Regions from separate parts of the Klebsiella sp. CSG-1 genome, predicted to be linked through region 1. Evidence: predicted binding sites of a transcription regulator. Region 1 holds the regulator's gene; each other region holds the start of a gene.
The links. Region 1 encodes CRP, which controls carbon source genes, mostly activating them, when cyclic AMP is high. Its sites were predicted from a motif close to ATGTGANNNNNNTCACAT; they were not measured.

Region 2: a site for CRP is predicted at 4,707-4,724, ahead of AC007G_RS08715 (YfcZ/YiiS family protein). Genes of this name have one in related genera too.
Region 3: a site for CRP is predicted at 5,293-5,310, ahead of AC007G_RS20080 (arabinose ABC transporter substrate-binding protein). Genes of this name have one in related genera too.

The regions. Positions count from the first base shown of each region.
Region 1 is NZ_JBWNLD010000005.1:475,457-483,540, reverse strand. Features, by position in the region: gene AC007G_RS15480 (ABC transporter ATP-binding protein) at 1-1,457, shown strand, start outside; gene AC007G_RS15475 (nuclear transport factor 2 family protein) at 1,570-2,022, shown strand; gene AC007G_RS15470 (hydrolase) at 2,255-3,253, shown strand; gene AC007G_RS15465 (YheU family protein) at 3,250-3,468, shown strand; gene AC007G_RS15460 (phosphoribulokinase) at 3,504-4,373, shown strand; gene AC007G_RS15455 (OsmC family protein) at 4,474-4,878, opposite strand; gene crp (cAMP-activated global transcriptional regulator CRP) at 5,184-5,816, shown strand; gene AC007G_RS15445 (YccS/YhfK family putative transporter) at 5,869-7,947, shown strand; gene argD (bifunctional acetylornithine/succinyldiaminopimelate transaminase) at 7,937-8,084, opposite strand, start outside.
Region 2 is NZ_JBWNLD010000003.1:125,635-133,718, reverse strand. Features, by position in the region: gene sixA (phosphohistidine phosphatase SixA) at 10-495, opposite strand; gene fadJ (fatty acid oxidation complex subunit alpha FadJ) at 705-2,849, opposite strand; gene fadI (acetyl-CoA C-acyltransferase FadI) at 2,849-4,159, opposite strand; gene AC007G_RS08715 (YfcZ/YiiS family protein) at 4,318-4,602, opposite strand; gene fadL (long-chain fatty acid transporter FadL) at 4,974-6,296, shown strand; gene mlaA (phospholipid-binding lipoprotein MlaA) at 6,365-7,126, opposite strand; gene AC007G_RS08700 (formate/nitrite transporter family protein) at 7,395-8,084, shown strand, end outside.
Region 3 is NZ_JBWNLD010000008.1:278,306-286,389, reverse strand. Features, by position in the region: gene AC007G_RS20105 (MFS transporter) at 1-1,394, opposite strand, end outside; gene azuC (stress response protein AzuC) at 1,602-1,685, shown strand; gene AC007G_RS20095 (DUF2766 family protein) at 1,765-2,016, shown strand; gene AC007G_RS20090 (MFS transporter) at 2,065-3,576, opposite strand; gene AC007G_RS20085 (non-heme ferritin-like protein) at 4,055-4,558, opposite strand; gene AC007G_RS20080 (arabinose ABC transporter substrate-binding protein) at 5,452-6,432, shown strand; gene araG (L-arabinose ABC transporter ATP-binding protein AraG) at 6,495-8,009, shown strand; gene araH (L-arabinose ABC transporter permease AraH) at 8,024-8,084, shown strand, end outside.

The DNA of each region.
Region 1 (8,084 bases):
TTTCCGGCGGTTGGCGTATGCGCCTGAACCTCGCGCAGGCGCTGATTTGTCGTTCCGATCTGCTGCTGCTCGATGAACCGACTAACCACCTCGATCTCGATGCGGTCATCTGGCTGGAAAAATGGCTGAAAGGCTACACCGGCACGCTGATTCTGATCTCTCACGATCGTGACTTCCTGGACCCGATCGTCGATAAAATTATTCATATCGAACAGCAAACGATGTTCGAATACACCGGCAACTACAGCTCGTTTGAAGTGCAGCGCGCAACCCGTCTGTCACAGCAGCAGTCGATGTATGAAAGCCAGCAACTGCGCGTCGCGCATCTGCAAAGTTATATCGACCGCTTTCGCGCCAAGGCCACCAAAGCCAAGCAGGCGCAAAGCCGTATTAAGATGCTGGAGCGTATGGAGCTTATCGCTCCGGCTCACGTCGATAACCCGTTCCACTTCAGTTTCCGCGCGCCGGAAAGCCTGCCAAACCCGCTGCTGAAAATGGAAAAAGTCAGCGCCGGCTACGGCGAACGGGTGATTCTGGACTCGATCAAGTTAAACCTGGTGCCCGGTTCGCGCATTGGCCTGTTAGGGCGCAACGGCGCCGGCAAGTCGACGCTGATCAAACTGCTGGCTGGCGAACTCCAGCCGCTGCATGGCGAGATTGGCCTCGCTAAAGGCATTAAGCTCGGCTACTTCGCTCAGCATCAGCTGGAGTTTCTGCGCGCTGACGAATCCCCATTACAGCATCTGGCTCGCCTGGCGCCTCAGGAGACAGAGCAGAAGCTGCGCGACTATCTCGGCGGATTTGGTTTCCAGAGCGATAAGGTCAACGAAGAGACTCAGCGTTTCTCCGGCGGTGAAAAGGCCCGTCTGGTGCTGGCGTTAATCGTCTGGCAGCGCCCTAACCTTCTGCTGCTCGATGAACCGACGAACCACCTCGATCTCGATATGCGTCAGGCCTTGACCGAAGCGCTGATTGATTTCGAAGGCGCGTTGGTTGTGGTCTCGCACGATCGCCACCTGATCCGTTCCACCACCGACGATCTCTATCTGGTGCATGACGGCAAAGTCGAGCAGTTCGATGGCGACCTGGAGGATTATCAGCAGTGGCTCAGCGACTCACAGAAACAGGAGAGCTCGTCGTCTGACGTGGCGAAAGAGAGCGGTAACAGCGCGCAGGCCCGCAAAGACCAGAAACGTCGGGAAGCGGAATTACGCACGCTCACTCAACCGCTGCGTAAAGAGATTACCCGCCTCGAAAAAGAGATGGATAAGCTCAACGCGCAGCTCGCCCAGGCGGAAGAGAAGCTCGGCGACAGCGGGCTGTATGATGCCTCCCGCAAAGCCGAGCTGACCACCTGTCTGCAGCAGCAGGCCAGTGCCAAATCCGGTCTGGAAGAGTGTGAAATGGCCTGGCTGGATGCACAAGAGCAGCTGGAACAGATGCTGCAGGAAGGTTAAGACCGGTTATGATCGGGCAGGGGGCATAAACGCAGCGGCGCCAGGTTATGGGAACACGCCGTGATATGCCCCTGCTAAAAACCGCAACACTCATCTGCGAAGAGGCATTGCCATGGTAAAAAAAACGCTCATCTCCCTCTCACTGCTTTGCGCCCTGACCCACTCTGCTTTTGCCGCCTACACCGCAAGCGAATTAAAGAACAAAGAAAACGTCATCGCTTTTTATAATAAGGCGCTGAACGATAAAGACTTTGATGCCGCAAAAATCTACCTAGGGCAGGAGTATATCCAGCATAATCCTGGCGCGAAGGATGGGCCTGAAGGCTTTCGTCAATTCATCGCCTTTCTGAAAGAGAAATTCCCCGACTCTCACAGCGAGATTAAACGGGTGATTGTCGACGGCGACTATGTCGTTCTGCACGTTGCGTCCACCGGCCGCGAGCCGGGCGTCACCCGGGCGATTATCGATATTTTCCGCCTCGATGCGCAGAACAAGATCGTTGAGCACTGGGATGTTATTCAGACGGTTCCGGAAAAAACCGCCAGCGGCAACAGCATGTTTTGAGCCAGCCCCACGGCCATTCGCTCCTGGCGGGGCCGTTTCCCCTTCCAGCCCTCCCGGGTAGCGGGTCATCCTTATCCCGCAAGAGCAGTCCTCATCCGGCTTCAATTTCGTGTAACCTATAGCGCAGGCCGCAAGACCACATATTGGATAACCTGCGCACTTCATGCGCGGTATACTGTTTTATAAGATGATTAACTGCTCTGGTGCTATGGTTGAAATCACCCCCACAGAAATGACGCCCCCCGAAGACGACTCGCGCGAGTTTCACCCTATGCGCGGCGTGGGCAATCGTCATCTGCAGACCATGCTGCCGCGCCTGATTCGCCGTAAGCTGGGATTCACGCCGCACTGGCAGCGACTTGAACTCCCGGACGGTGATTTTGTCGATCTGGCGTGGAGCGAAGACCCCGCCGGGGCGCAACATAAACCGCGACTGGTCGTGTTCCACGGGCTGGAGGGCAGCCTGCACAGCCCCTATGCTCATGGCCTTATCCATGCAGCCATGCAGCGCGGCTGGCTGGGCGTGGTGATGCATTTCCGCGGCTGTAGCGGCGAACCCAATCGCAATAACCGCATCTATCATTCGGGTGAAACCGAAGATGGCAGCTGGTTCCTGCACTGGCTACAACGCGAATGGGGTGCGGTGCCGACCGCCGCCGTCGGCTATTCGCTGGGCGGCAATATGCTGGGCTGCCTGCTGGCCGAAGAAGGCGATAATGTCCCGTTGGATGCCGCGGTTATTGTCTCAGCCCCGTTCATGCTCGAAGCCTGCAGCTATCATATGGACAAGGGCTTTTCCCGGGTCTATCAACGTTATCTGCTCAATCTGTTAAAGGCCAACGCCGCGCGTAAGCTGAAAGCCTATCCCGGCTCGCTACCGGTTGATCTGCGCCAGCTCAAAGGTATGCGCCGCATCCGCGAGTTTGACGATATGATCACTGCCCGGATTCACGGATTTGCGGATGCGCTGGACTACTATCGCCAGTGTAGCGCAATGCCGCGGCTCAGCGACATTACTAAACCGACGTTGATCATTCATGCGAAGGACGATCCTTTTATGGACCACCACTCCATTCCGCCGCAAGAGCAACTCCCGGTAAATGTCGAGTATCAGCTGACAGAAAATGGCGGACACGTCGGATTCGTCGGCGGCACGCTGCGCAAGCCGGAAATGTGGCTGGAAAAGCGTATCCCGGACTGGTTAACCCGTTGGTTGGGAGCACAAAAATGATTATTCCCTGGCACGATCTGGATCCCGAAACGCTGGATAACCTGATCGAAAGCTTTGTGTTGCGTGAAGGCACCGATTATGGTGAACATGAACGCTCGCTGGCGGATAAAGTCGCCGACGTCAAACAGCAATTGAAAAGCGGAGAAGCCGTACTGGTGTGGTCAGAACTGCACGAGACGGTCAATATCATGCCCCGCAAGCAGTTTCACGGCTAAGGCGGCGCCACACATCGTTTAATCTGGGAGTTGTTATGTCTGCCAAACATCCGGTGATTGCCGTCACGGGCTCCAGCGGCGCGGGAACCACGACCACCAGCCTCGCCTTTCGTAAAATTTTCGCACAGCTAAACCTGCGTGCCGCTGAGGTGGAAGGCGACAGCTTCCATCGCTATACCCGCCCGGAAATGGACATGGCGATCCGCAAAGCGCGCGATCAGGGGAAACACATCAGCTACTTCGGTCCGGAAGCCAACGACTTCGGTCTGTTGGAAAACACCTTCCTTGAGTACGGGCGTAACGGTAGCGGCCAGTCGCGCAAGTATTTGCATACCTATGATGAGGCGGTGCCGTGGAATCAGGTGCCGGGCACATTCACACCGTGGCAACCGCTACCGGAACCGACCGATGTCCTGTTTTATGAAGGGCTGCACGGCGGGGTTGTTACGCCGCAGTATAACGTCGCGCAGAATGTCGACCTGCTGGTCGGCGTGGTGCCTATCGTCAACCTGGAATGGATTCAGAAGCTCATCCGCGATACCAGTGAACGCGGCCACTCCCGTGAAGCGGTGATGGATTCCGTGGTCCGTTCAATGGAAGACTATATCAACTTCATCACGCCGCAGTTTTCGCGCACCCATATCAACTTCCAGCGCGTTCCCACTGTCGACACCTCCAACCCGTTTGCGGCGAAGGGCATTCCGTCATTGGATGAAAGCTTTGTGGTGATCCATTTCCGCAACCTGCAGGATATCGATTTCCCCTGGCTGCTGGCGATGCTGCAGGGGTCGTTTATCTCGCATATCAATACGCTGGTGGTGCCTGGCGGGAAAATGGGGCTGGCGATGGAGCTCATCATGACGCCGCTAGTCGAACGACTGATGGAAGGGAAGAAAATCAGTTAACCACGTTAAAAAACCCCGAGCGCCTGGCGCTAAGCGGGGTTTTCGTCCTTCACTCACGGCTCCCGGATAAGGCGTTTGCGTCGCTCTCCGGGAAGGCTGCTTAGCCTTCCACCACTTCATAGGTGTGGGTGATATTCACCGCTTTTTGCAGCATCAGCGCCACCGAGCAGTATTTCTCCGCCGACAGATCCACCGCACGGGAAACGGCCGCCTCTTTCAGCTCCTTACCGGTGACGATAAAATGCATGTTGATATGGGTAAACAGGCGCGGCGCCTCTTCCCGACGTTCAGACGTCAGCTTGACTTCACAGTTGGTCACGTTGTGACGACCTTTCTGCAAAATAGACACGACATCGATCGCGCTACATCCGCCCGCCGCCATCAGCACCATCTCCATTGGGCTTGGCGCTTTATCTCCGGAGTTGCCGTCCATCAGAATCTGGTGACCTGACGCCGACTCTCCGATGAAGGTTAACCCTTCAACCCATTTCACACGAGCTTGCATAAAATTTAACTCCGAGGTTGCAATTTTCCTGACAGATTACGCGTACATAACAATTCTCGCAACGGAAGGCGACCTGCATCATGCTGAAGCGAGACACCAGGAGACATGCGGCAAAAGCTATGCTAAAACAGTCGGGATGCTACAGTATTACATTGATGTACTGCATGTATGCAGAGGAGTTCACATTACAGGCTGAAGAAAACTCACCAGCCGTTTCCCAGGCATAGGGAAACAATACGATTGCATGCCCGGATGCCGTGTAGTGTCGGCACCCGGAGATAGCTTATAACAGAGGATAACCGCGCATGGTGCTTGGCAAACCGCAAACAGACCCTACCCTCGAATGGTTCTTGTCTCATTGCCACATTCATAAGTACCCATCTAAAAGCACGCTGATCCACCAGGGTGAAAAAGCAGAAACGTTGTACTACATCGTCAAAGGCTCTGTGGCTGTGCTCATCAAGGATGAAGAAGGTAAAGAGATGATCCTCTCTTACCTCAACCAGGGCGATTTCATCGGTGAATTAGGCTTGTTTGAAGAAGGCCAGGAGCGTAGCGCCTGGGTACGTGCGAAAACCGCATGTGAAGTGGCCGAAATCTCCTACAAAAAATTCCGTCAGCTCATTCAGGTTAACCCGGATATCCTGATGCGCCTGTCGTCGCAGATGGCTCGCCGTCTGCAGGTGACCTCAGAAAAAGTGGGTAACCTTGCCTTCCTCGACGTCACCGGGCGCATCGCTCAGACGCTGTTGAACCTGGCAAAACAGCCGGATGCGATGACCCACCCTGATGGTATGCAAATTAAAATTACCCGTCAGGAAATTGGTCAGATCGTTGGCTGTTCCCGCGAAACCGTTGGCCGTATCCTGAAGATGCTGGAAGATCAGAACCTGATCTCCGCACACGGTAAAACTATCGTCGTATACGGTACGCGTTAAGTCGATAAAACGGCGTGTTGCTTACGCAACACGCCGTTTTTGTTTTCCCTCTATGTGGCGCAGGCTGATTTACCACCCGGAAGTCAACTATGCACTGCGGCAAACGCTGGTGTTGTGTTTGCCTGTCGCAATCGGTCTCCTCCTCGGTCACTTACAGCAAGGTCTGCTGTTTTCGCTGGTGCCCGCCTGCTGTAACGTCGCCGGTCTGGATACGCCGCACAAACGCTTTTTTAAACGTCTGATTATTGGCGGCTCGCTGTTTGCCGGCTGTAGCCTGGTGGTCCAGCTTCTTCTTCAGCAGGATATCCCGCTGCCCTTGATTCTCAGCGGCCTGGCGCTACTGCTGGGCGTAACGGCGGAGATCAGCTCTCTGCACGCCAGGCTTCTGCCCGCGTCGTTAATTGCCGCAATCTTTACCCTGAGCCTTGCCGGGAACATGCCCGTCTGGGAGCCACTGCTGATCTACGCCCTCGGGACGCTGTGGTACGGCCTGTTTAACTGGTTCTGGTTTTGGCTATGGCGCGAGCAGCCGCTGCGCGAATCGCTGAGCCTGCTTTATCGCGAGCTGGCTAACTACTGCGAAGCCAAATACAGCCTGCTGACCCAGCATATCGATCCCACCACTTCACTGCCGCCGCTGCTCACGCGCCAGCAGAAGGTGGTGGACCTGATCACCCAATGCTACCAGCAGATGCATATGCTGGCGGCGAACCAGCGCAATGACCACAAGCGCCTGCTGCGGGCATTTCAGATGGCGCTGGATTTGCAGGAACATATCTCCGTCAGCCTGCACCAACCCGAAGAAGTACAAAAACTGGTAGAGCGCAGCCATGCCGAGGCGGTGATCCGCTGGAACGCACAAACCGTTGCCGCACGCCTGCGGGTGCTGGCCGATGACATTCTCTACCACCGCTACCCGCAACGCTTTCATATGGATAAGCAAATCGGCGCGCTGGAGAAAATCGCCTGGCAGCATCCGGACAACCCGGTAGGGCAGTTCTGCGCCTGGCACTTCAGCCGAATAGCCCGGGTGCTGCGTACCCAGCGCCCGCTGTATGCTCGCAACCTGATGGCGGATAAAGAGCGCCGTCTGCCGCTGCTGCCCGCGCTAAAGAGCTATCTCTCATTAAAATCGCCGGCGCTACGTAACGCTGCGCGTATCTGCGTGATGTTAACGGCCGCGAGCCTGATGGGAAGCGCCCTGAACCTTCCCAAGCCTTACTGGATCCTGATGACGGTGCTTTTTGTGACCCAAAACGGCTACGGCGCGACGCGGGTACGTATCGTCCATCGGGCGGCAGGTACACTTGCCGGTCTGGCTATCGCCGGCCTGGCGCTGCACTTTCACGTCCCGGAGGGTTATACGCTCTCCGCGATGCTGCTCGTCACGCTGCTGAGCTACCTGATTATTCGCAAGCATTATGGCTGGGCGATGGTTGGCTTTACCGTGACGGCGGTGTATACCCTGCAGCTTCTGACGCTCAACGGCGAGCAGTATATTGTCGCCAGGCTTATCGATACGCTTATCGGCTGCCTTATCGCCTTTGGCGGCATGGTCTGGCTATGGCCGCAATGGCAAAGCGGGCTACTGCGTAAAAACGCTCACGACGCGCTGGAAGCCGATCAGGAAGCGATCAGGCTAATTCTCAGCGACGATCATCAGGCCCCGGCGCTGGCCTATCGCCGGATGCGCGTCAATCAGGCACATAACTCGCTGTATAACTCGCTGAATCAGGCCATGCAGGAACCCGGTTTTAACACACATTATCTTGATGATATGAAACTGTGGGTCACCCACAGCCAGTTTATTGTTGAGCATATCAACGCCATGACCACCCTCGCCCGCGAGCACAATATGCTGACGCCGGAGCTGGCCCGGCGTTACCTGGAATCCTGTGAGATTGCGCTCCAGCGCTGTCAACAGCGGCTGGACTCCGACGGTCCCGGCAGCGCTGGCGATGTGAATATTATGGAGTCGCAGGATGTGGAGGTGAGCCGGGGCCCGTTAAGTACAATGGAGCAGCATCTGCAGCGGATCCTCGACCATCTGAACACCATGCACACCATCTCCTCGGTGGCATGGCGTCAGCGCCCGCATCACGGTATCTGGCTACGCGCGATTAAGCGTTAAGAACCTGCTTTATCGCCTGGGCAAAGCGGGCCATACCTTCAGCAATATCCTTCTCGTCGATGACCAGCGAAGGGACAAAACGCATCACATCCGGCCCGGCATTCAGCACCATCACGCCCGCATCTGCCGCGGCATAG
Region 2 (8,084 bases), on a different contig from region 1:
CGGGGGGAGTCAGATAGCCTTCGCCATCTTCAGATTGCAGGGGCTCATCTGCCAGTTGAACTCGCCCTTGCCATCGGCATCAAGGGTGACACAGGCAATAGCCGAAGTGGTGAACATCGGGGGAGTTTCTCCCGGGCACAGCTCTGAGACGAGGTACCCCACCAGCGGCAGGTGCGAAACCACCAGCACCGTTGAAACACCTTCATTGGCCAGCGTCTGAAGCCAGGCGCTGACCATGCCAACATCGCCACACGGCGTGAGCTCCGGCATCACGTCGACATTTTCAGGCAGGTCCATGCACTCTCTTACCACATCCAACGTCTGTTCAGCACGCAGGTAAGGACTGACAAGAACCCGTTCAATATCCACTTTTTGACCTTTCAGCCAGGTTGCCATCTGACGGGACTCGTCACAACCACAAACGGTTAAGGGACGAACCGAGTCACTGGCTGCATCGAGGGCAGCGTCGCCGTGACGCATGATAAAAACTTGCATATTGCACCGCTTTTGTTAACCAGAAGCACCGCAGTCTTACCTGCGTAGATAGCACGCAGTCGACCCGGTGGCCGGGCATTGTGCCTGATTCATCCAACGAATGAAACGCTGTTTTTTACCTCAATGGCGTAAGTATAGTCAATGATCGTTTACAAAACAGCCAACCAACAGCGTCATTCATCGCCGGATTTATCTTCTTTGACCAGAACTTAGGTCGTCCGTTCAGCAGCGGGCCAAAAGGTTGCCCCCTGCCCGGCCATGCGCAATAAATTTTCGCATGGGGTAAACCGTGGGCCGTACTGAGCGGCCAGACGTTGCAAGATGGCAACAACTTCACTCGCCCCGAGTTGATCCATATAACGGAACGGGCCGCCAAGAAACGGCGGGAAGCCAATACCGAACACCGCGCCAATGTCGCCATCGCGGGCGCCGCGGATGACCTGCTCATCGAAGCAGCGCGCGGCTTCGTTAAGCATCATCATGACGCAACGCTCAGCTATCTGCCGGGCGGATAAGCGCGCCTGCGGAGCAGAAACGCCCAGCAGCGAATAGACCGCAGCATCGGGTCGTTTTTTGCTTGTACGCCCTTTTGGCTCATAAAGATAGAAACCGCGGTTATTTTTTCTCCCTTTGCGATCGTCATTCAAGATCGCATCAATGATGTTTGCAGGCGGGCTAAAACGTTCTCCCCACGCGGCTTCCAGAACCGGCAGAATTTTGGTCCCGGTATCAATTCCGACCTCATCCAGCAGTTGAATCGGCCCCACCGGAAAGCCGAATTTCACCAATGACTTATCGATATGATCAATGGGCTCACCTTCCATGAGTAAGCGCATCGCTTCGTTGATGTAGGGCGCCAGAATACGGTTGACGTAGAAACCCGCTTTATCAGCCACAACGATCGGCGTTTTGCCCTGCATTTTGGCCAGCTTGACTACCGTCGCAATCGTCTGCGGATCGGTATGCTGATGGGGGATCACTTCAACCAGCGGCATTTTCTCGACCGGGCTGAAGAAATGCAGGCCAATCACCTGCCCCGGTCGGCTGGCCTGCGCCGCAATGTCGCCGATGGGCAGCGAAGAGGTATTGGAGGCAAAGATCGTCTGCGGGCTGCAGTGTGCTTCGATCTCAGCCACCATCCGCTGTTTAAGAGCTAAATCCTCGAAGACAGCCTCGACAACCACATCGCGATGGGCGAAGCCCTGATAATCCGTGGTGCCGGAAATCAGCGCCAGCTGACGATCCCGTTCGCTGGCGCGCAGATAGCGGCGACGCACCTGCTTGTCCAGCAGTTCCCAGCTGTATTTCAGCGCATGGTTAATTCCCCGTGCCTGAATATCTTTGATACGCACCGCAAGCCCGCCTTTGCAAGCGGTAACATACGCAATCCCGCCGCCCATCAGACCGCCACCGAGAATGCCGATGCGATTCAGTGGCCCGGCCTGCGCATCGGCGCCGCGATCTTTCTTCAAATCCGTGCTGGCAAAGAATATCGATCGCAATGCCTGAGACTGCGCAGTCATCGCCAGCTCACCGAAGGCACGCGCTTCCTCGGCATAGCCGCTGCTACAGCCGTGAGCTAATCCATTTTCAATCACCTGCAGAATGCGCTCGGCGGCAGGATAGTTGCCCTGGGTTTTCTGTCGGGTCTTTTTCCCCACCAGCCGAAACAGCAGATTACGGCCCAGCGGTCCGGCAAGCACCCGTTCGCGGATCGGCATACTGCGGCTCGCCGGCCGTCCTTTCAGCGCCAGCTCCACCGCCGTCTGCAGCAGAATCGATTGCGGAACCACCTCATCCACCAGGCCCGCTTTTAACGCCTGACGCGCGCGAAGCTGCTTGCCGGTCAGAATCATCTCCAGGGCGCTGCTGACACCGATCAGGCGGGGTAATCTCTGAGTGCCGCCGGAGCCAGGCAGCAGCCCCAGCTGGACCTCAGGCAGACCCAGACGCGTTTTCTCGTCATCGCTGCATACCCGTCCATGGCAGGCCAGCGCCAGCTCAAGGCCGCCGCCCAGGCAGGCGCCGTGGATGGCGGCGATCACCGGAATCGCTAACCCATGGATCTCCGCCATAATTTGTTGCCCCTGGCGGGCGAGCGCTTCCGCTTCCTGAGCGCTGGCGCAGCGGGCAATCATATTGATATCCGCGCCGGCGATAAAATTGTCCGGTTTTGCGGAAATCAGCACGACGCCGCGCAGAGATTTATTATCACGAATCTGGCGAACGATCGCCCGCACCTGCTGGCCAAATTCGGCCTTCAGGGTATTCATCTTTTCACCGGGCGAATCGATAGTGATGACGCCGACGTTATCCGGGCGAATATCGAGGGTAAATGCCGATGCCATGTCCATTATTCCACCTCCAGAATCATCGCCGCGCCGAGTCCACCCGCCGCACAGGCGGTAACCAGGCCAAATCCGCCCCCCCTGCGCCGCAGCTCATGCAGCGTCTGGGTAATCATCCTCGCGCCGGTGGCAGCAAAAGGATGCCCGTAAGCAATTGAACCACCGAGGACATTGAATTTACTTTCGTCGACTTCCCCGGTCGCCTGCGAGCGTCCAAGCACCTCGCGGGCAAAGCGGTCGCTGGCCAGGCACTGAAGATTCGCCAGCGTCTGCGCGGCAAAAGCCTCATGCATATCGATAAGCGTTAAATCAGCCAGGCTCAGTCCCGCTCTTTCCAGCGCCAGCGGCGTTGACCACGCCGGCCCCAGCAGCATATCCTGGCGGACATCGATGGCGGTAAAGGCATAGCTGCGCAGGTAGCCAAGCGGGGTTAAGCCCAGCGCTTTGGCCTGAGACTCGGTCATCATGATCACCGCCGCGGCACCATCGGTTAGCGGCGTACTGTTTGCCGCAGTGACCGTGCCATGCTTGCGGTCAAAAGCCGGACGTAACTTTTGGTAATCAGCCAGGGTTGAATTTTTACGAATATTGTTGTCGTTTTCCAGCGGTACACGGAACGGCGGCACATACGCGGTCATCACCTCAGAGGCCAGTTTCCCCTCTTCCCAGGCTTTCGCCGCCAGCTGGTGCGAACGGTGCGCCAGCGCGTCCTGCTGTTCGCGAGTGATACCCCATGTTTTTGCCATTTGCTCTGCGGTATCCCCCATCCGCAGCCCGGTCGAATACTCGGCCACCGCAGGCGGTACCGGTAAAAGATCGCGAAGGCGTAAACGGGAGAAGAGCTTCAGACGCTGCCCGAGAGTGCGCGCTTTATTGGCATCCACCAGCGTACGGGCCAGCTTTTTACTGACGCCGATCGGCAGAACGGATGAAGAGTCGGCGCCGCCGGCAATACCTGCGCGGATCGTTCCCGCCATCAGGCTCTCCGCGACGTTGGCAACCGCCTGAAAACTGGTGGCGCAGGCGCGACTTACGCTGTAGGCATCGGTGTGTACGCTCATGCCGGTGCCAAGCACAATTTCGCGCGCAATATTTGGCGCTTCGGGCATCTGCACCACCTGGCCAAATACCAGCTGCTCAATCATTTCCGGGGGAATATCGCTACGAGCCAGCATTTCGCTGATAACCATTTTTCCCAAATCAACGGCGGGAACACCGTGAAATACCGTGGCCTGGCGGGCAAACGGCGTACGTAAACCGCTGACAATGGCAATGCGATCGCCTTGACGGGTGACAAGCGGTAATGGCTGACTCATGACTTTCCCCTGTTAACCGATAAAACCAAGTGGTCTGACCTGATAACAGTTTTAACTAATTTTTTACATTAAGCCAATCAGCGAAGAGAAAAAGTGGGAGCCAAAACACATACAAAGCAGGAGATAACGCCCCTGAAGGGAGGGGCGTTGAGGAGAAATTAACGCAGACCAAGCTGGAAAATCAGCGTTTCGGCTTCACAGCAGAAGACAAAATCGATATCCATCTGCACTCCGCCTTCAACGTCGGTAAAAGTCGGGGTAATTTTGCACGGTTCAGATTCCACACCTCGTGCTTTCTCAGTCAATGCGGCGAGAGTTTGTTCCGCTTCGGCGCGATTGGCAAAAACCCGGCTGTAAGAGGCGGTGCAATCGGTGTTGTCCATAATGGTGCCAACATCCATACAGCAGCAAACCGGGGTTTCATCAGCACTACATTTACTCATCGTAGATTTCCTCTGTATATGCACTCAAGGTGCCAGACAAATAATGAGGTTATTTTACGCGCGGCGCCTCCCGGCCTCCAGTCGTTAATGGCGACAAAAGTCCTAAGTGACCGAAATCACACTTAAAAATGATCCAAAACAAAAAATGCCCTGTTTAGATAATGCGAACGAGGCCAATTTTGCTAACTGGATCGCTTTTTTCGTATCACAACTGAAAAATCTCATAAACAAACTTGCAACATCTCATCTGGTCAGACCTATACTCAGCGCACTGGTCTGATTTCTCTGTCGTAAAGCAGACCCTACACTTCGCGCTTCTGTTACGGCATGTAACATAGTTTAAATAAAAATAACTCAATGAGGTTATGGGCATGAGCCAGAAAACCCGCTTTACCCAATCTGCCCTCGCAGTGGCTGTAGCACTTGTTTCAACACAGGCCTGGTCAGCAGGCTTTCAGTTAAATGAATTCTCTTCATCAGGTCTGGGCCGCGCCTATTCCGGTGAAGGTGCAATTGCTGACGACGCGGGCAATGCCAGCCGTAACCCAGCATTGATTATGATGTTCGATCGCCCGACGATGTCTGCGGGCGCGGTCTTTGTCGACCCTAACGTCAATATTTCCGGCCAGTCGCCAACAGGCAAAAGCCTGAACGCCGATAATATTGCGCCAACCGCATGGGTGCCTAACTTCCACTTTGTATCGCCGATTAACGATCAATTTGGTTGGGGGGCCTCTATCACCTCTAACTATGGTCTGGCGACCGAGTACGCCGATGATTATGCCGCCGGCAGCATGGGCGGAAAAACGGACCTGACCACCGCCAACTTCAACCTGAGCGGCGCCTATCGCCTGGACAGCCACTGGAGCTTTGGCTTAGGGTTTGATGCGGTGTATGCGAAAGCGAAGATTGAGCGCTATGCAGGCGATTTGGGGCAAATCGTTGCGGGCTCTGGCGCGCTGCCGCCGCAGCTGGCCGGCCCGGTATCGAAAATTCCTGCCGATACGCAAATTGCTCACCTCAACGGTAACGCGTGGGGCTTTGGCTGGAACGCCGGTATTCTTTATGAACTGGATAAGAATAACCGCTATGGCTTCACCTATCGTTCTGAAGTGAAAATCGACTTTGACGGTAATTACAAAAGCAGCTTACCTTCCGCATACAACCAGATCCTCGGTAACTTCGGGCTTCCGGCGGGCACCAACGGTCAAACTACCGATGGTTCTCTGACGCTGAACCTGCCTGAAATGTGGGAACTGTCCGGCTATAACCGCGTTGCACCGCAGTGGGCGGTCCACTATAGCCTGACCTACACCAGCTGGAGTCAGTTCCAGGAGCTGAAAGCAACGGGTAGCAACGGTGAGACGCTGTTCTATAAAGATGAAAGCTTTAAAGACGCCTACCGTATTGCGCTGGGTACCACCTATTACTATGACGATAACTGGACCTTCCGTACCGGTATCGCCTTTGATGATAGCCCGGTTCCTGCAAGCACCCGTTCTATCTCCATCCCGGATCAGGATCGTCTGTGGCTGAGCGCGGGTACCACCTATGCCTTCAACAAAGATGCTTCGGTTGACGTGGGTGTTTCATACATGCACGGTCAGCACGTAGAAATTAAAGAAGGTCCTTATACCTTCCGCTCTGAAGGTACCGCCTGGCTGTACGGCGCGAACTTCAACTACCGCTTCTGATCGGTCTGGCAGCATAAAAAAAGGGTAAACGCGAGTTCACCCTTTTTTATTGTCATATTTACTCGTGTTTACTGCGAGTCGATATCTTTCAGATCGCCCTGAATCGCCTGAGCGTTAGGGTTCTCGACCGGCGTAAGTTTACCGCCGTTGGCAATAAAGTCATGACGCTGGAAGTAGGCTTCGCGAACCATGATATACGGGTCGGAAGACTGGCGCAGCAGGCCGTCGGAATCCAGCAACTGAGCACGGGTCTCAACCCCTTCAACCGCCCACTTACCGATAGACATCGGCCAGGTCAGCCAGGAAAGGACCGGATAAAGACCATCAGCCATATCACCGCCTTCATCACGCAGCGTAAAGCTGCCATAGAACGGCAGTTGTACGTAAGGGCCGTAACCCACGCCATAATGACCCAGGGTGCTACCAAAGCGATGCGGTTCAACACGCTGCAGTTTCGGGTTCGCCATCCCGGCGACATCAATCAGGCCGCCCATTCCGAGAAGGGTATTAAGGAAGAAGCGGGTAAAGTGCACCATACCTTTATAGGGATCGCCCTGCAGGAAGTAGTTCGCCATCACCGCCGGTTCTTCAAGGTTGCTGGTGAAGTTACTCAGCCCATTGCGCGCCGGCTGCGGGACATAATCACGCCAGGCAACGGCAACCGGACGCAGCACGTACGGATCCACCACGTTAAAGTTGAAGTCGAACATCGTACGGTTAAACCCTTCAAGCGGGTCTGAACGCCCCTGCGGCAGATCGCCAGAGCTGGAACTGGCACATCCCACCAGCAATGTGGCGCCAAGCGCAAGCGCCGACAGGCGAAAATTCATAGGTGTCTCCCTGTTAATTTTGGCTATTGCGGTGGGCTATCCGGGGACCACTGCCTCCATGACGATACCACCCGAAGCAAATTGCAATCTGGTGCCTGCTTTCAGCATAGCCTTCTTTGGCATAATTGTTGCGCCCTGATTCTATACATATTTTGCAATATTCGTATTGCTATTCTTGCCATCAGCAAAAATTTAGGAGGTTATCCCGGGCCAGTCGGGTGAAACATCTCTACGCTTATGAGAATGAAAAAACGCAGGAGGAAATGCCATGACGACAGATCCCAAACCTCACGAGCGCCCTCATAGCGAAGAGGTGGAGGTTGAAAGCGATGAAAAACAGGATGGCGAACCGATTGAGGTCAACGAGAAACGCCTGCCCTCGCGTGCAATGGCCACCCATGAAGAGATCCGTCAGGAGGGGGAAAAAGAGCTGGAGCGCGATGCCCTTGCACTTCTGTGGTCAGCGGTAGCCGCTGGTCTGTCGATGGGGGCCTCGATGGTGGCGAAAGGGATTTTCCATGTTCACCTGGGCGAACTTCCCGGTGGTTATTTAGTGGAGAATCTGGGTTATACCTTCGGGTTTGTTATTGTCATCATGGCTCGCCAGCAGCTGTTTACCGAGAATACCGTCACCGCGGTATTACCCATCATGCATAAGCCGACGCCCGGGAATATCGGCCTCCTGCTACGGCTCTGGGGCGTGGTGCTTATTGGTAACCTGGTCGGTACGGCAATTGCGGCCTGGGCCTTTAATATGATGCCGATTTTTGACGATGCCACCCGCGGCGCGTTTCAGGAGATCAGTTTAAAGGTCATGGAAAATACGCCGTCTGAAATGTTCGCCAATGCGATTATTTCCGGCTGGCTGGTGGCGACCATGGTGTGGATGTTTCCCGCCGCCGGCGCGGCAAAAATCGTGGTGATCATCATGATGACCTGGCTGATTGCGCTCGCCGAT
Region 3 (8,084 bases), on a different contig from region 1:
CCGGCATCTTTACTCAACCGCAAACTATCCACCATTCCCACCAGACAAATGAAGGCAATAAAGACGAAGGAGAGCCGGAAGCTGATTCCCGGCACTGCCGTCAGGCTTAACCACTCACTGGCTTTTTCACCCATGCGAATGCCGATCGCGCCGAGCGTGATCCCCAGACCCACGGCCAGCTGCGACGCGGTACTGAACAACGTATTGGCGTAGCTCATCTGCGCGGGCGGAACATCGGCAAAAGCAAGCGTGCTCACGCCGGTAAACTGAATCGAGCGGAATACGCCGCCGAGGTACAGGATCATGCAAATGAGCCAGATCGGGGTCTGCGGCGTTAAAAAAGCACAGGCGAGCAGTGAGATGACGTTTAGCGCCCCGTTTATCAACAGTAGCCGACGGAAGCCGAGCCAACGAATGAGCGGGGTGGTCGCGGGTTTAATGGTGAAGTTGCCGACAAACACCGCCAGTACCAGCAGCCCGGAATGGAAAGGATCCATACCAAAGCCGACCTGAAACAGCAGCGGCAACAGAAAGGGAACGGCGCTGATGGAAGCGCGGAAAAGCGACCCTCCGTACATCGTAACCCGAAAGGTGGGCACCTGTAGCGCATCCAGACGCACCATCGGCCACTCTGCCCGGCGGAAATGGCGCAGAGCGAACAGCATGCATCCTGTACCGAGCCCCAGCAGGAGCAGGGTTGCCCAGCCTTGCGGCCGGGTATCGCCAAGCAACTCCATGGCGCTCACCAGGCTCACCATGGCAACCGATGTCGCAAAGAAGCCGGGAAGGTCAAAGGGACGTCGCTCCTCTTCGCGGATAGCGGGAATAATACGCAGCGACAGCGCAATGGCTATCAATCCCAGAGGAACATTAATAAAGAATATCCAGTGCCAGCTGGCATAGCGGGTAATAAAGCCACCCAGCGGTGGACCGATGATCGGCGCCACCAGCGCCGGCCATGTCAATGTGGCAATTGCTTTGATGAGCTGATCTTTTGGCGTGGTCCGCAGCACCGCCAGACGGCCGACGGGCACCATCAGCGCGCCACCCATTCCCTGAAGGATACGCATAGCGACAAAGGTGTCCACGTTGCTGGCAAAGCCGCAAAAAACTGAGGCCAGCGTAAAAATGGCCAACGCCAGCGTGAAGATCTGACGCGCGCCGAAGCGATCGGCAATCCAGCCGCTGGCCGGGATCAATACCGCCAGCGTAATCAGGTAGGCGCTGATACCGATATTCAGGTCAACCGCCGCAATGCCAAAATCCTTTGCCATGTCCGGCAGCGCGGTAGCGATTACCGTCCCGTCAAGAAACTCCATGAAAAATGCCCCGGCAACCAGCAGCGCGGGAGCGGAGAAGGCGCGGCCTTCTCGTGAAGAGATATCTGTACTCATTGTGTCTGCCATCGGCTGGTGAGGTTCTGATCGCAGGAAAAACCGGCAGGCTCTTAACTCTGCGATTTCCCTCATTTTTGTTTAATTTATAAATTATTTTTGTGAAAAAATTGTGAGTTACCGCATATTTTTATTGATTTATGTGATGCAAGTCATATTATAAGCCCATCAACAGTAACACCTGCATAACAAAACCGGAGTCGCTTCATGAAACTGCGCAAAATTCTGAAGAGCATGTTCGAGCAGTACTGCAAAACATTCAAAGATGTACCGCCTGTCGGTATGTTCTGATAAAAAAACCTGCTGCGGCAGGTTTTTTTATCTCTCGGGATTTAGGTTACTATTACGCTCCTCGAAAAAGGAGTAATAAATGTCTCAACATCTCACCGAACAAGACGAACTGGTTTCTGACGTTGTCGCCTGCCAGTTGGTTATCAAACAGATTCTCGACGTCATTGATGTCATCGCCCCTGTTGAAGTGCGCGAAAAAATGACCACCCAACTGAAAGCCATCGATTTTGCCAGCCATCCGGCTTCGGCCGATCCGGTGACGCTGCGCGCGGTTCAAAAAGCGATTGCGCTGATTGAGCTTAAGTTTACGCCGCAGGGTGAAGCACACTAAGTTGTTTCGCCCCGCTATCGTTGTCGATGGCGGGGCGAGAACCAGACGTTAATGAGAGATAGCGGTCCTTGCCGGCGCCGGCTGCTGATCCTTAAAGAGCTTACTGTTGCCCCAGCACTCTTCATAACGGTGGCCGACTAAATCCTCCACAATGATGCGCACATCGGGCGGAATATCGCTAACCTTACCGCCGGCTTTAATCCGCGCCACTTCCTGCAGTACGACCAGGTGCGCTTTGCGATCCAGTTTCATCTGCTTGCTGAAGACAATGGCCGCCAGCGCCAGCAGGATCACGCCGCTACAGAACACCACCGCAATGGCGGTCACGGCGCTTTCTGGTTGCGTATGCGCTTTAGACTGGAACCCGTAGAAGCTGAGAATGGCTCCCATCGTGAAGACAATAATCGAACGCAGGATTTTTCCGGAGAAGGTCATGGCACCCGCGTAAATCCCTTCGCGGCGGCGGCCGGTATAGATCTCATCAACATCGGCGAGGAAGGTGTAAACGGTCCATGGAATGTAGTACACGCCGCCGGTACCCAGGCCAAACAGCACCGTGATCCCAAACATCAGGATGGTTGCCAGATGGGCAGGTAGATGGAAAAACCACAGCGAGGTGTACAGCAACACGGAGAAAATCACGATGCTCAGCGCCAGAATATAGGGCTTGCTGAACCCCTTTTTCACGCACAGGCCGATAAACAGCGCCGTAGAGAGCAGCTGCAGAATCGAGTTCAGGCTGTTCAGCCCGGCAACCATCGCCGGATCGTGCTGCAGGACAAAGATAACGAAGTAGGTAAAGATCGAGGCAAACAGCCATTCTGCGCCGAAACCGCAGAGATACATCCCAAGATGTTTGCGGAACACGCGTAGATAGAAGGTCGAACGCATATCCTTCGCCAGCATCAGCAGGGTCGAGAACAGGCCTTTTTTCTCGCTCACGCGAACTTCTTCTTCACGCGGACGCTCCCAGCTGCAAAACCACAGGCAGGAGATGGCGATAATCAGAATAGCGCCGTAGGTCAGCCCGGTCAGGAAGAACGGTGTGGCGGAGTCTTTGCCGTACAACAGGATAAACTGACCAGGGATGAATGCCGCGAGGAAGTTGGCGAGCTTGCCGAAAATGGCTTTATAGCCGGTCAGTTTAGAGCGTAATGAGAAGTCGTCGGTCATTTCAGTGGCTAAGGTTTCATAAGGCACCATGACTGAGGTATAAATAATCTCAAAGACGACGTAGGTGCAGAGGTAGTACCAGAAACCAAGCCCCTCAACCCACAGCAGCGGGTAAAACATCATCAGCGGTATGCCGATCAATAAAAAGAAACGTCGGCGTCCGAAGCGTTTGCCGAGCCGCGTTTTACCGAAGTTATCGGTCAGGTAACCCATTAACGGGTTGCTGATCGCATCGATGATGCTGGCGACGGAAAAAATAAACGACGCTTCAATCAGCGTCAGTCCGCAGAAGGTGGTGTAGAAATAAAGTAGCCAGGCGCCGCTGATCGCCAGCGCGCCGCTCCCCAGCAAATTACCGCCGCCGTAGGCGAGCTGATGGCGTAACAAAATCGGTCTTCCCTGCAACCCTTGTGAGGTTGAAGCCGCGTATCTTGCCATTAATATAAACCCCATGTTTTAAATTTTTGAAACGCTGTTTTTATATTCTTAAAGTCGATGACGAAAAGTGATCGTCGTCACTAATCATCCGCTGCGCGCTTTCCTGGGGCAGGAATGCGATCGGCTTAAAAGTTTTTAATGCTTTTCAGGAATAAGAACGGCGCCTGAGCGCTGGAAATGATGTTTAGAAATAGCGAACGCTGGAACGTTATTCACGATGGTCGGGGGCGTGAAGCGGGGGATTGATGACCTTGTGCCGTTTATCCGCGATGCGGATCTGTGGCCAGAAGCGTTTGCAGGACATCCCCGCGCGGGGTTAATGCGGTTACGCCAGTCAGGGTGAGCACTATCATGCGGCGCTGAAGCCGTTCCCTCAGGATTGAGCCTCACGGAGGGAACGGCGGATGTGGTGCCCGCCGCTGCGGCCTTAATCCTGGCGACGTGTCACCAGACTGAGCAGGCGGCGATCGGTCTGCAGCATACCCAGGCCGGCTTTATCCGCATTACGGACCTCTTCAAGCACGCTTTGCAGCAGTACGCCGTCCTGCTGCTGCTCTTTCTCTAGCAGCGTCAGGAAGCGCCAGGTGGTGTCGTCACACTGCGCTTTAGCTTCTTCGGTCAGCCCGGACAGCATGCTGCTACGCTGTTCATAATCGGCCAGGGTGGTGGTAAACAGATCTTCGAGGGAGTGACAGTTATGGTGGTAACTGCCTTCGTTTTTGACGATCGGCCAGTTTCCGCCGGTCTTCATAAAATCGAATACCCGCATCATCTGCGTCACGTGCGATTGTGCCCGGGAGCGCAAAAAGATGGCGGTGCCGTTCAGACGGTGCTGTTCGCACCATTCGCTGAGATGCAGATATAAATTTGAGGCATGAAACTCAAGGTTCATCTGATTATTGAGTTTTTGAGCCATTCCTGGAACGACCATAAAAATATCCTTATTAAGCTGGAGATATCATTCACGCGTCGGGAATCTTCGCCGGTGAACGATAAAATGCGAGACTCTTTACGCGTAACATTGTCGGCAAAATAATGAATTTGCACTTTCCCTATGTGTATCGGTAATTAATTAGCGCCTGCCGATATATATAGAATACCCTTAATAGTAGACTAAGAAAACTCTCAAGTGCGTCTGTTTACGTTTCGTTACAACATCCTTATAAAGTGTGTTGTCTTTGTCTGTTCTTTGATTTAAATGCCTATATAATTATGATTTTATTGAATTTATTTTGCCGGCATTTTTTGTGATATGGATGATGTCTACGACATATTAATTAAATATGAATTTAATCCTGGATTCATAATTCGGTCATGTCGCATCAACCATTCGGTAAAAAAGAAATCACGGGAAAGGGCAGTGACGTCATTTTTACAGGAGCAGATAAATGGGGAGGGGAGGTATATTCTGTTATTAACGGTAATAAAATTCCCCTGAGCGATATTTCATCTTGTGAGAAGTCGAATCGCTAAGGGAAACGGCTGAAGAAGGGGGGCGCAGCGCTTTCGGCAAATCCCTTGAAAGGGGGACGGCTGTAGCCACAAGGATAAGTCTGCTGATGATATGGATAATATTGCTATATGCAGAGCTAATTGTCTGACAATTGGCTCTTTTTTTATGTCATTTTTCGCTAAATCTATGCACGCAATTACTGTAATTCCGCGATGTGATAATGCTCTCGTATGGAGAATTGATTTCCGGTTATTACTTAATGAACAACGGCAGTGCGGTGTGCAATTTTTCTAATGCCTTGTTTTACGTCCGATAAAAAAATTAAGTCCGATACTTCCCTACAGAAAAGCGAAATAAAGCTGGAGTTTACCATGCACAAATTTACTAAAGCGCTGGCGGCGATCGGTCTCGCTGCGGTTATGTCACAATCAGCTATGGCTGAAACGCTTAAACTCGGATTTCTGGTGAAACAACCGGAAGAACCCTGGTTTCAAACCGAGTGGAAATTTGCCGATAAGGCCGGCAAAGATTTGGGCTTTGAGGTGATTAAAATTGCGGTCCCGGATGGTGAGAAAACCCTGAATGCCATCGACAGCCTGGCGGCCAGCGGGGCAAAAGGCTTCGTTATCTGCACACCTGACCCGAAACTCGGCTCGGCGATTGTCGCCAAAGCGCGCGGATACGATATGAAAGTCATCACCGTCGATGACCAGTTCGTTAATGCGAAAGGTAAACCGATGGAGAGCGTACCGCTGGTGATGATGGCCGCCAGTGAAATTGGCGCCCGTCAGGGTCAGGAGCTGTACAAAGAGATGCAAAAACGCGGCTGGGATGTGAAGGATATCGGCGTGATGGCGATTACCGCCGATGAACTCGATACCGCCCGTCGCCGTACCACGGGTTCCATCGATGCGCTGAAAGCGGCCGGTTTCCCGGACAAACAGATCTACCGCGTTCCGACTAAATCCAACGATATTCCGGGCGCCTTCGACGCCGGTAACTCGATGCTGGTGCAGCATCCTCAGGTGAAGCACTGGCTGATCGTGGGGATGAATGACAATACCGTGCTGGGCGGCGTGCGCGCCACCGAAGGTCAGGGCTTTAAAGCCGGAGATGTGATTGGCATTGGCATTAATGGTGTGGATGCGGTTAACGAACTCTCTAAAGCGCAGGCGACCGGTTTCTACGGCTCTCTGCTGCCTAGCCCGGATATCCACGGATATAAAACCAGCGAGATGCTCTACAACTGGGTGACCAAAGGCGCAGAACCGCCGAAATTCACGGCGGTCACCGATGTGGTGCTGATCACGCGCGACAACTTCAAAGAAGAGCTGGCGAAAAAAGGGCTGTAAGGCCTGGTTGACCCTGCCTCCCGCACGTTGTGGGAGGCTGAGCATAGAAGAGCGGAGTTGTTATGCAACAGTCTACCCCTTATCTCTCATTTCGCGGCATTACCATGACCTTTCCCGGCGTTAAGGCGCTCTCCGATATTAGCTTTGACTGCTACAGCGGACAGATCCACGCCCTGATGGGGGAAAATGGTGCCGGAAAATCGACGCTGCTGAAGATTCTCAGCGGCAACTATATCCCCACCGCCGGCGACCTGCTGATAGGTGGCCAGCCGCGCGTATTCAGCCACACCACCGAAGCGCTTAACGCCGGAGTGGCAATTATTTATCAGGAGCTGCACCTGATTCCGGAAATGACCGTCGCGGAAAATATCTACCTCGGCCAAATCCCGCATAAGTACGGGTTAGTGAACTGCTCGCTGCTCAACTACGAAGCGCGGCTGCAGCTGGAACATCTGGGACTGGATATCGACCCGGAAACGCCGTTGAAATACCTCTCTATCGGCCAGTGGCAGATGGTAGAGATTGCCAAGGCGCTCACCCGTAACGCAAAGGTCATCGCCTTTGATGAACCGACCAGTTCTCTTTCGGCGCGCGAGATCGACCATCTGTTTCGCGTTATCCGCGAATTGCGCGAGGAAGGGCGGGTAATTATTTATGTTTCGCACCGCATGGAGGAGATTTTTGCGCTCAGCGATGCGATCACCGTATTTAAAGATGGCCGCTACGTACGCACCTTCGATGATATGCAGGCGGTGAGTCATGACGCGCTGGTGCAGGCGATGGTCGGACGCGAGCTGGGCGATGTTTACGGCTGGAAACCGCGTGAGTATGGCAAAGAGCGTCTGCGCCTGCAGCAGGTCAAAGCGCCCGGCGTCCGCACGCCGGTAGATCTGTCGGTGCGCAGCGGGGAAATCGTCGGCCTGTTCGGGCTGGTCGGGGCCGGGCGCAGCGAGCTGATGAAAGGGTTGTTTGGCGGAACCCGTATTACCGGCGGTCAGGTGTATATCGACGGGCAGGCGATCGATATTCGCAAACCGGCACAGGCCATCGCGGCCGGAATGATGCTGTGCCCGGAAGACCGCAAAGCGGAGGGCATTATTCCGGTCCATTCCGTACGCGACAATATCAATATCAGCGCGCGTCGCCGGCATATTCACGCGGGCTGCATCATTAACAACGGCTGGGAAGCGCACAACGCCGATCGGCATATTCAGTCGCTCAATATTAAAACCCCGGGCCCCGAACAGCTGATTATGAATCTCTCCGGCGGCAACCAGCAGAAGGCGATTCTGGGGCGCTGGCTGTCGGAAGAGATGAAAGTGATCCTGCTGGATGAGCCGACCCGCGGCATTGATGTGGGCGCGAAGCATGAAATTTATAACGTTATCTATGCCCTGGCGGCCTCCGGTGTCGCCGTCGTTTTCGCCTCCAGCGATTTGCCCGAAGTGCTCGGCGTGGCCGATCGTATCGTGGTGATGCGCGAAGGTGAGGTGGCGGGCGAACTGCTGCATGACGATGCCAATGAACAGCAGGCGTTAAGCCTTGCGATGCCAAAAGTGAGCCAGGCGGTCGCCTGAGTAAGGAGTCAATGATGTCCTCTGTTACTACCCCTAATACCCGCCAGACTTCGTTGAGCTTTGCCCGAATCTGGG